One region of the Streptomyces misionensis genome, then DNA from elsewhere that is predicted to be linked to it. Evidence: riboswitches for the same ligand, from Rfam matches in the RefSeq annotation. Region 1 holds a riboswitch; each other region holds the start of a gene.
The links. A riboswitch is a leader RNA that binds a small molecule or an ion and turns the genes downstream of it on or off. The one in region 1 is predicted to bind cyclic di-AMP.

Region 1 (3,267 bases):
CGGACATCATCGCGCCGAACCGGCAGGAGACCGCCACCAGGGAGCCCGTCTTGCCGCCGAGCACGTCCAGGTAGTGCTCCACCGGGTCGCGGCCGTCGGTGGGGCCCGCGGTCTCCAGGATCTGGCCGGTGACCAGCCGTTCGAACGCGAGGGCCTGCACCCGGACCGCCTCGGGGCCGAGGTCGGCGAGGATCTGGGAGGCGCGGGCGAAGAGGAAGTCGCCGGTGAGGACCGCGACGGAGTTGCCCCAGCGGGTGTTGGCGCTGTCCACGCCCCGGCGTACGGCGGCCTCGTCCATGACGTCGTCGTGGTACAGCGTGGCGAGGTGGGTCAGCTCCACCACCACGGCCGACGGCACCACTCCGGGCGCGTAGGGGTCGCCGAACTGCGCCGCGAGCATCACGAGCAGCGGCCTGAACCGCTTCCCGCCGGCCCGTACGAGGTGCTGCGCGGCCCCGGTGATGAACGGGACCTCGCTCTTGGTGGCCTCTAGCAGGCCTTCCTCGACAGCCGCCAATCCGGCCTGGACATCGGCTTCGAGAGCCTGGTCCCGCACGCTCAGCCCGAACGGCCCGACGACGGTCACGAGGGGTCTCCTGTCTGCTGGTGTCTGCTGGCGATTACACGGTTTGTCGATAGGTCGCTGCCATCACTCAAGTCAGCGTATCCGGTCCGGTTTCGATCACCGATAGCGCCCACCCGTCCAGCCCGGGCGGTATCGGAGCACATCCGGCACCCCTTCGATCGGATGAGAAGAACGGACATTTTTCGACTTAACAGGAAAATCCGAGCTTCGTCGCGAGCCCGGAGGTGAGCGGAGTACCCGCTCCACCCCACCGGGGGACGAATACCCGGAATCCCTCATGCCCGATTTAACACAGTTTGCCATTTGGTGAATTGGACCACACCCGCCCCCTGCCCCCGACCGGCCATCCGGGACCCCCTATCGCCTTGCCCGGCAAGCGAGTTGAGCGTTGGCAATCGCAAAGGATCAAGTACCCCATAGGCTAATGATCAAGGTCAAATGCCTCATCAGGTGAATCCGGCACTTGTTCCCGACATGTGCTCTCGCATACGTTCCCGACCCATCGGGCGGACGCCGAATCCTGCCGCCGCCCGTACACCCATCAACGAACTCATTCGTACGGCAGGAGCGGGGGACCCAGGTAAGTCGCCGGACCGGACGACACACGTGACGCAGCGCATGCCGCGACACGCGGTCGCACCGGGACGGCTTGGGGTTAAGCCGTGCCTCTCGCGGGGCACGGCCGGGCACCTCCCCGCCCGAACCCGACAGCTCACCTCGCAGGCGTAGGAGAGGAACGTCCCCATGCCTGCTGCCGTTCAGTCGCGCCGCACCCGCACCAACCGCGTCGTCCGTATGCTCGCCGTCGCCGGCACCGGCGCCGCCGTGATCGCCATGCCGCTCGTGGGCGCCGCCAGTGCCTCCGCGGCCACCGCCACCGCCTCGGCCTCCGTCACCACCGCCGGGTACCCGAACAACCTCGACGGCTGGATCCGCGAGTCCCTGGCGATCATGAGCCAGAAGGGCATCCCGGGCTCCTACAACGGCATCTACCGCAACATCATGCGCGAGTCCTCGGGCAACCCGAACGCCATCAACCTGTGGGACTCCAACGCCGCCAAGGGCATCCCGTCCAAGGGCCTGCTCCAGGTGATCGACCCGACCTTCAACGCGTACCACGTGGCCGGGACCTCCTGGAACATCTACGACCCGGTCGCCAACATCACCGCCGCCTGCAACTACGCGGCGCACCGCTACGGCTCCATGGACAACGTCAACAGCGCCTACTGACCGGCGCCCGGCGGGCCGACGGCACCCCGTCAGTCCGCCGGGAACAGTCTTTCGAGGACGACGGCGATGCCGTCGTCCTCGTTCGACGCGGTGACCTCGTCGGCCACCGCCTTCAGCTCCGGATGGGCGTCGGCCATGGCGACCCCGTGCGCCGCCCACCGGAACATCGGGACGTCGTTGGGCATGTCGCCGAAGGCCAGCGAGCGTTCCGCGGCGACGCCGAGCCGCTCGGCGGCCAGCGCCAGACCGGTCGCCTTGGTCACCCCGCACGGCTGGAGTTCCACCGTCCCCGGCCCCGACATGGTGACCGTGGCCAGCGGTCCCACCACCGAGCGCGCCACCGCCGCCAACTCGTCGTCGGACAGGGTGGCGTGGCGCAGCAGCACCTTGCTGATCGGCGCTCCCCACAGATCGTCGCGCCGGCCCACCCGCACCGCGGGCAGCGTCGGATGGGGCATCCGGTAGCCCGGCTCGATCAGCGTGAGCCCCTCCACCCCGTCCTGGTCGACGGCCGCGTACACCTGCCCCACCTCGGCCTCGATCTTGCCGAGCGCGGCCTCGGCCTGCTCCCGGTCCAGCCGCACCGACCACAGCAGGCGGTCGGCCCCGGCGTCGTAGACCTGCGCCCCCTGCCCGCACACCGCGAGCCCCGTGCAGCCGAGGGCCGCCAGCAGCGGCCGCACTCTGGGGGCCGGACGGCCGGTCACCACCAGGTGCCGGGCGCCGGTCCGGGCCGCCCGCGCGAGCGCCGAGAGCGTGCGCTCGGAGACGGTGTCGTCGCCGCGCAGCAGCGTCCCGTCCAGGTCGGTGGCGATCAGTGCGTACGCGGGGGAGGGTGCCATGAGCAGAGAATACGGATCCCGCGACTCCGCCGACTCATCCGCCGTCGCGCGTACTTGCGTGCCGACCGCCCCCAAGTGCGCGCCGTGGCGCCCCTGATGGGGACCGGGGTTGCCCCGGCCGTGCCCCGGTCGACCGGCCCGGGCCCCCGACCGTGCCGCGCGCCCGGCGGCACCTGCGGCCGCGGGCCGCGGCCCCCGGCGGGCACTGCCCAAAAGGCGCGTCGCGGCCGTAACGTGTGGCCGACCACATGGAACAGCGCCATGCATGGCCCGGATGAGAGCGAGGCAGTACCCCATGCCCCCCTTCGACGTCCCCGAGGGCGACCCCTTCGGTCCGCACAACCTTCCCTATGGCGTGTTCTCGCCCTCCGGCAGCCGGGAGCGCCGGGTCGGCGTCCGGCTCGGGGACCAGGTCCTCGACGCGGGCGCCGCGGCCGCCGCCCTGGGCTCGCCGCACCACGCGCTGCTCGCCCGCCCCACCCTCAACCCGCTGCTCGCGGCGGGCCGCGCCGCCTGGTCCGAGGTGCGCGCCGCGATCACCTCCTGGGTCACCGACCCCGCGCACCGCGAGACCCTGGAGCCGCTCTTCCACCCGCTGTCCGAGGTGGA
Region 2 (3,267 bases), 1.3 Mb from region 1:
TTCCGCATGATCTCCGGGAACGGTCGTCACCGCCGCCCCCGTCAGGCTCCGGCCCTCCTCGTCGCGGCCGGCGTGACCGGCTCCGCCATCGCCATCCCGCTGCTCGGCGCCGCGAGCGCCCACGCGGCCGACGGCACCACCTGGGACAAGGTGGCCGGTTGCGAGAGCGGCGGCTCCTGGAGCGCCGACACCGGCAACGGCTACTACGGCGGCCTCCAGATATCCCAGGACGACTGGATCCACTACGGCGGCACCCAGTACGCCTCCAGCGCCGACCAGGCCAGCCGCTCGCAGCAGATCGCCGTGGCCGAGAAGATCCTCGCCGACAAGGGCACGCTGCCCTGGGCCACCTGCGCCCTGCTGTCCGGGCTGACCCCCAACTCCGGCTCGGTGGACGTCGATCCGGGCGTCGGCGGCAAGGGCCAGGACGACGGCACGACCGACCCCTCCGGCCTGCCCGACGCGTCGACCCCCTCCGGCACCCAGAGCGGCGGCCAGGACACCACCCCGAGCGGAACCGGGAAGGGTTCCGGCGGCGGCACCCACGACGGCACCGGCAGCGCCTCCTCCACCGACCCGTCCACCGCCCCGTCCTCCGGCTCGGGCACCGGCAAGCACACCGGCAAGCACGCGGCCCCGCACCCGGGCGCCTCCCACGGCTCCGGCGGCGCCGACGAGACCGGCGGCGGCCCCGCCCAGGACCCCACCGCCCCCTCGGCGCCCGCAGGCACGGTCACGCCCGCCCCGACCGCCGGCGACCCGGACAATTCCCGCCAGGACGTCGGCTCTTGGAACCTGGTCGACACCGGAGCCCTCGGCGGCGGACGGCACCGCGGCGGCACCGCGGACGAAGGCACGGCGACCGGACAGGACGGCTCCGACTCCGGGCGGCACGCGTCCCGCGAACCGGGCACGTACACCGTCCGCGAGGGCGACTCGCTGAGCGCCATCGCCGACTCCCTTGACGTGCACGGCGGATGGCACGCGCTCTACGCCGTGAACAAGAAGGTCGTGGGCGCCGACCCGAATCACATCACCGCCGGTCAGACCCTGAAAGTCGGTGACGAAACGGACGCCGGCTAGGGCGAGTTGACACCCCACTTGATCGTCAAATGTCCGGTTTGGCGAAAGTGTGGGATGAGTCTCAGAAGCCCTGATCGTCTTTGAAATTCCGCGGATCACGTGGCTACGGTCGGGACCGCTCGTCACCACGAGCCCCGGCGGCCGCAACGCCTAATCCTGCCAGCGGTTGCCCGGGAACAGTCGTCGCGTCAAGCGCCGCAGGCAGGAGCGGGGGACCCAAGGTAAGTGCCGGGCCCGGCAGTTGATGCCGGACCGGCTTGGGGTGAAGCCACGCCTCCCACGGGAGGGGTGGCCGGGCAACTCAACCGGCCCGAACCCGACAGCTCACCTCGCAGGCGTCGGTGAGGGGATCGTTCCATGCTGTTTTCCGGCAAGGGCAAGCACCGTCGTCCGTCCAAGGCCGTCCGCGCCGTCACGCTCGCCGGTGTCACCGGTGCCGCCGTCGCCGCCCCGCTGATGGCGGCCGGCAACGCCTCCGCCGCCACCGCCTCCCAGTGGGACGCGGTCGCCCAGTGCGAGTCCGGCGGCAACTGGTCCATCAACACCGGCAACGGCTACTACGGCGGTCTGCAGTTCTCCGCCTCCACCTGGGCCGCGTACGGCGGCACCGCCTACGCCCCCACCGCCGACAAGGCCGGCAAGGCGCAGCAGATAGCCGTCGCCGAGAAGGTCCTGGCCGCGCAGGGCAAGGGCGCCTGGCCGGTCTGCGGCACGGGCCTGTCGAGCACCCCGTACAACGGCTCCGCCTCCGGCTCCTCCTCGTCGCACACGGGCACCTCCACCCGCTCCGGCGACGAGCAGGCCGCCACCCGCTCCACCCAGCGCACGGCCCCGTCCACCACGAGCAAGTCCACGGGCGGCTCCACCGGCTCCACCGGCTCCTCGGCGAGCGGCGCGGGCAAGACCGTCACCACCCCGACCGGCAAGAAGGTCAAGAAGGGCGACGGCGAGTACAAGGTCGTCACCGGCGACACCCTCAGCTCCATCGCGGCCGGGCACCACGTGGCCGGCGGCTGGCACAAGCTGTTCGAGCTGAACAAGGACATCGTCGACAACGCCGACCTCATCTACCCGGGCCAGCAGCTGCACCTGAAGTGACCCCCGGCGGCTGACGGCCCCGCCCGGCGGACCCGCCCCCAAGGCCCGCCCCCGTCCCCACGGGCTCCCCGCCCCGGCGCGTTCTCCCCCGTACGCGCCGGGGCGGGGTCATTCGTTTCCCCACTCTTCAGCCGGGTCTCATCCGGGAGCCCCTTTGTTCCGCGGGTGAACAATGGGTACCGTCTGCATGTCCCTCCCGTCCACGGGACGGTCGGTCGGTGGCCGACGACCCCTGGACGGTTAGGCTCTAGTCGCAAGGCACAGCCGTAAGGCAGACCGCCCCGCACTTCCAGCGTCACATCCAAGAAGGAGATGCTCGTGCCGTCCATCGACGTCGTCGTAGCCCGGGAAATCCTGGACTCCCGAGGCAACCCCACGGTCGAGGTCGAGGTCGGCCTCGACGACGGCAGCACCGGCCGTGCCGCCGTCCCGTCCGGCGCCTCCACCGGCGCCTTCGAGGCCATCGAGCTGCGCGACGGTGACCCCAACCGTTACCAGGGCAAGGGCGTCGAGAAGGCCGTCCTCGCCGTCATCGAGCAGATCGGCCCGGAGCTGGTCGGCTACGACGCCACCGAGCAGCGACTGATCGACCAGGCCATGTTCGACCTGGACGCCACCGACAACAAGGGCTCGCTCGGCGCCAACGCCATCCTCGGCGTCTCCCTGGCCGTCGCGCACGCCGCCTCCGAGGCGTCCGACCTGCCGCTCTTCCGCTACCTGGGCGGCCCCAACGCGCACCTGCTGCCGGTGCCGATGATGAACATCCTGAACGGCGGCTCGCACGCCGACTCCAACGTGGACATCCAGGAGTTCATGATCGCCCCGATCGGCGCGGAGTCCTTCTCCGAGGCGCTGCGCTGGGGTGCCGAGGTCTACCACACCCTGAAGAAGGTCCTGAAGAACAAGGGCCTGGCCACCGGCCTCGGCGACGAGGGCGGCTTCGCGCCGAACCTGGGCTCCAACCGCGAGGCCCTGGACCTCATCCTGGAGGCCATCAAGGAGGCCGGCTACGCCCCCGGCGAGCAGATCGCCCTCGCGCTCGACGTCGCCGCCTCCGAGTTCTACAAGGACGGCAAGTACCTCTTC
Region 3 (3,267 bases), 1.3 Mb from region 1:
AAGCCCCGCGGGCCCCCCTTGCGGCCGTCGCGAGCGGAGGCGGAATTCGCGATTTCCGGCGCTTTCGTCGCAGCAGAACACCCATTCCATTCACCCGGGTCCGTCAATTCACGGCACCGGAGAAATAGGGGAATCGGGCCCGTAGAATACCCACCCCTTTGTATACGGCACCCGTGTTAATTCTGTGCGCCCGACATGTTTACGGCATGTTGCGAAGTCCTCACGCGCTCCGCGCCACCGGGCACGCGCAGCCGGTGCTCGGCCGCCGCCCGCTCGGCGTGCTGCGCGGTCACCGCGCGGGCGCGCGCCCCGTCGCCGCGCGCCACCGCGTCCACGATCGTGCCGTGCTCCGCCCAGGTGCCGACCGGGTCCGACGGCGTGTCGAGCACGTACATCCAGGCGATCTTGTGCCGCAGCTGAAGCAGGGTGGAGGTCAGCGAAGGGCTGCCGCAGGCCTGGGCCAGCGTCTCGTGGAACCAGCCGTCCAACGCGCGCAGTTCCTCGCCGTCGCCCCGCCGGGCACGCTCCTGCCCCAGCCTGACCAGTCCGCGCAGCACCTTCAGATGCGCCTCGGTGCGTCGCCGGGCGGCCCGGGCGGCGCCGAGCGGTTCCAGGAGCAGACGCATCTCCAGCAGGTCGGCGGCCTCTTGCTCGCTCGGCTCGGCCACACAGGCGCCCGCGTGCCGGCGCGTCACCACGAAGCCCTCCGCCTCCAGGGTGCGCAGGGCCTCGCGCACGGGGACGCGCGAGACCCCGTAGCGACGGGCCAGCACCTCCTCGGTGAGACGGCCGCCGCGTTCGAGGACGCCCGCGACGATGTCGTCCCGGATCGCCGTGCACACCGACTGCGCCGGAATACGCATGACCGACCTCCGTCTTGATCCCGCGACACGACGCCGACGACGGACGCGTTTTTCCATGACTCTATTCCGGTGACTCTATTCCACCGCGCGGCCTTTTCCGACGGCGGACCGGAATCCGGGGATATTTTTTGGACAGGGGCCACCGGAACACGGGGTCACCGGAACACCGCGGGAAAAGGCGAAAGCCCCGGCTCGGTGGCCGGGGCTTCGGGTGCCGTGCGGGGTCGCGCGGGCTCGGTCAGACGTTCACGCCGTGGTTGCGCAGGTAGGCGACGGGGTCGACGTCGGAGCCGTAGTCGGGGCTGGTGCGCGCCTCGAAGTGCAGGTGCGGGCCGGTGACGTTGCCGGTGGCGCCGGACAGGCCGATCTGCTGGCCGGCGGTGACCTGCTGGCCCACCGTGACGCCGATGGACGACAGATGGCCGTACTGGGTGTACATGCCGTCGGCCATGCGGATCACGATCTGGTTGCCGTACGCCCCGCCCCAGCCGGTGGAGACGACGGTGCCGACGCCGACCGCGTGCACCGGGGTGCCGGTGGCGGCATGGAAGTCGATGCCGGTGTGGGACCCGGAGGACCACAGAGAGCTGCTGGCCTCGTAGCCGGTGGACACATAGGAGTGCGCGATCGGGGCGACGAAGGCGTTCAGCCGCTTGCGCTCGGCCTCGCGGGCGGCGCGGGCCTCCGCCTCGCGCGCCTCCTTCAGCCGCTTGGCAGCGGCCTCCTGGGCCGCCTTGCGCTCGGCTGCCCGCTGCTGGGCGCTGGCCTGCGCGTCGATGTGCGCGGCGACGTCGTCGCTCGCGGCGAGTACGGGGGTGAGACCGGTCTGTTCCGCGGGGCGCTCGGCGGCGAGCGCCGGGGAGGCCGCGAGGGTGCCGATGACGCCGGTGGTCGTCAGGGCCGCGACACCGGCCGCCTGGGCGGTGGTTCGCTTGACCCGGCCGGGCTTGCGGTGCTTCCCGGTGGCGCACATGAACGCCATGGAGTGGCTGTTCCTTTCCTTCCCTCTCGCCTACCGGGTTAGCTGACGGGTTCGGAGCAGGAAGGTCTCCTACGGACTCCCTCGCGTCACGCGCGGGTGCCCGATTCACCCCAGGGACGTGTGGGTCCCCGGCTCCCCTGGCTCGCGCCGTACGGGGACTCGGCGATGGCTGTCCGGTGCCGCGGGTGCGGCGCACTGCCCGACGAACAGCCCGGACGACGCTAAGCGGACCGGCTCTCGATCCCCAAACAGATCGGGGTTTTTGTAGCGCATCCCACAGGGCAGACGGGCAACCTCCGCCCCAATTCGGACATCTGAGGAAGAGAGTGGAACAACAGGGGCCCTGACGACCCGTAGGTCGCCAGGGCCCCGTCCCCTGTGTGCCGTTACTCGGCCGCCACCACGGTGACGTCGCCGATGCCCAGCGCCTCGACCGGCGCCTTGATCTGCGCCGCGTCACCGACCAGGACGGTCACCAGGCGGTCCACCGGGAAGGCGTTGACGACGGCCGCGGTCGCCTCCACCGTGCCCGTGGCGGCCAGTTGCCGGTACAGCGTCGCCTGGAAGTCGTCGGGCAGGTGCTGCTCGACCTGGTCGGCGAGGGTGCTCGCGACGGCCGCCGCGGTCTCGTACTTCAGCGGCGCGACCCCGACGAGGTTCTGCACGGCGACGTCCCGCTCGGCGTCGGTCAGGCCCTCCGCCGCGAGGGTGCGCAGCACCTTCCACAGGTCGTCCAGGGCGGGGCCGGTGTTGGGCGTGTCCACCGAGCCGCTGATGGCGAGCATCGACGCGCCGGTGCCGTCCGGGGCGGAGCGCAGGACCTGGCCGAAGGAGCGCACCCCGTAGGTGTAGCCCTTCTCCTCGCGCAGCACGCGGTCCAGGCGGGAGGTGAGGGTGCCGCCCAGGCAGTAGGTGCCGAGCACCTGGGCGGGCCACACCCGGTCGTGCCGGTCCGGGCCGATCCGGCCGATGAGCAGCTGCGTCTGGACGGCGCCGGGCCGGTCCACGATGACGACGCGTCCGGTGTCGTCGGCCGTCACCGCCGGCACGGGCCGGGGCTCGCCGGGCGTGCCGGTCCAGGCGCCCAGGGTGTCGGCGAGCAGCGCGTCCAGGTCGATGCCGGTGAGGTCGCCGACCACCACGGCGGTGGCCGTGCCGGGGCGCACATGGCGCTCGTAGAAGGCGCGCACGGCGGGCGCGTCGATCTTCTCGACGGTCTCCTCGGTGCCCTGGCGCGGCCGGGACATGCGCGAGGACGCCGGGAACAGCTCCCTGGACAGCTCCTTGGCGGCACGGCGGGCGGGGTTCGCCAGCTCGTGCGGGATCTCGTCCAGACGGTTGCGGACCAGGCGCTCGATCTCGCTCTCGGCGAAGGCGGGGGCGCGCAGCGCGTCGGCGACCAGGCCGAGGCCCTTGGCCAGG

Region 2: it holds a riboswitch for cyclic di-AMP, as region 1 does, so the genes downstream of both, BLW85_RS17010 (LysM peptidoglycan-binding domain-containing protein) here and BLW85_RS22790 (transglycosylase SLT domain-containing protein) in region 1, are expected to answer to the same signal.
Region 3: it holds a riboswitch for cyclic di-AMP, as region 1 does, so the genes downstream of both, BLW85_RS28560 (M23 family metallopeptidase) here and BLW85_RS22790 (transglycosylase SLT domain-containing protein) in region 1, are expected to answer to the same signal.

Annotation. Positions count from the first base shown of each region.
Region 1 covers NZ_FNTD01000004.1:4,645,714-4,648,980, reverse strand. Annotated here, with positions in the region: gene BLW85_RS22795 (polyprenyl synthetase family protein) at 1-586, opposite strand, end outside; cyclic di-AMP (ydaO/yuaA leader) riboswitch at 1,119-1,327, shown strand; gene BLW85_RS22790 (transglycosylase SLT domain-containing protein) at 1,331-1,816, shown strand; gene BLW85_RS22785 (HAD family hydrolase) at 1,846-2,658, opposite strand; gene fahA (fumarylacetoacetase) at 2,954-3,267, shown strand, end outside.
Region 2 covers NZ_FNTD01000004.1:3,387,172-3,390,438, reverse strand. Annotated here, with positions in the region: gene BLW85_RS17015 (LysM peptidoglycan-binding domain-containing protein) at 7-1,083, shown strand; cyclic di-AMP (ydaO/yuaA leader) riboswitch at 1,267-1,436, shown strand; gene BLW85_RS17010 (LysM peptidoglycan-binding domain-containing protein) at 1,441-2,181, shown strand; gene eno (phosphopyruvate hydratase) at 2,500-3,267, shown strand, end outside.
Region 3 covers NZ_FNTD01000004.1:5,896,777-5,900,043, reverse strand. Annotated here, with positions in the region: gene BLW85_RS28565 (GntR family transcriptional regulator) at 177-863, opposite strand; gene BLW85_RS28560 (M23 family metallopeptidase) at 1,102-1,845, opposite strand; cyclic di-AMP (ydaO/yuaA leader) riboswitch at 1,858-2,020, opposite strand; gene BLW85_RS28555 (M16 family metallopeptidase) at 2,232-3,267, opposite strand, start outside.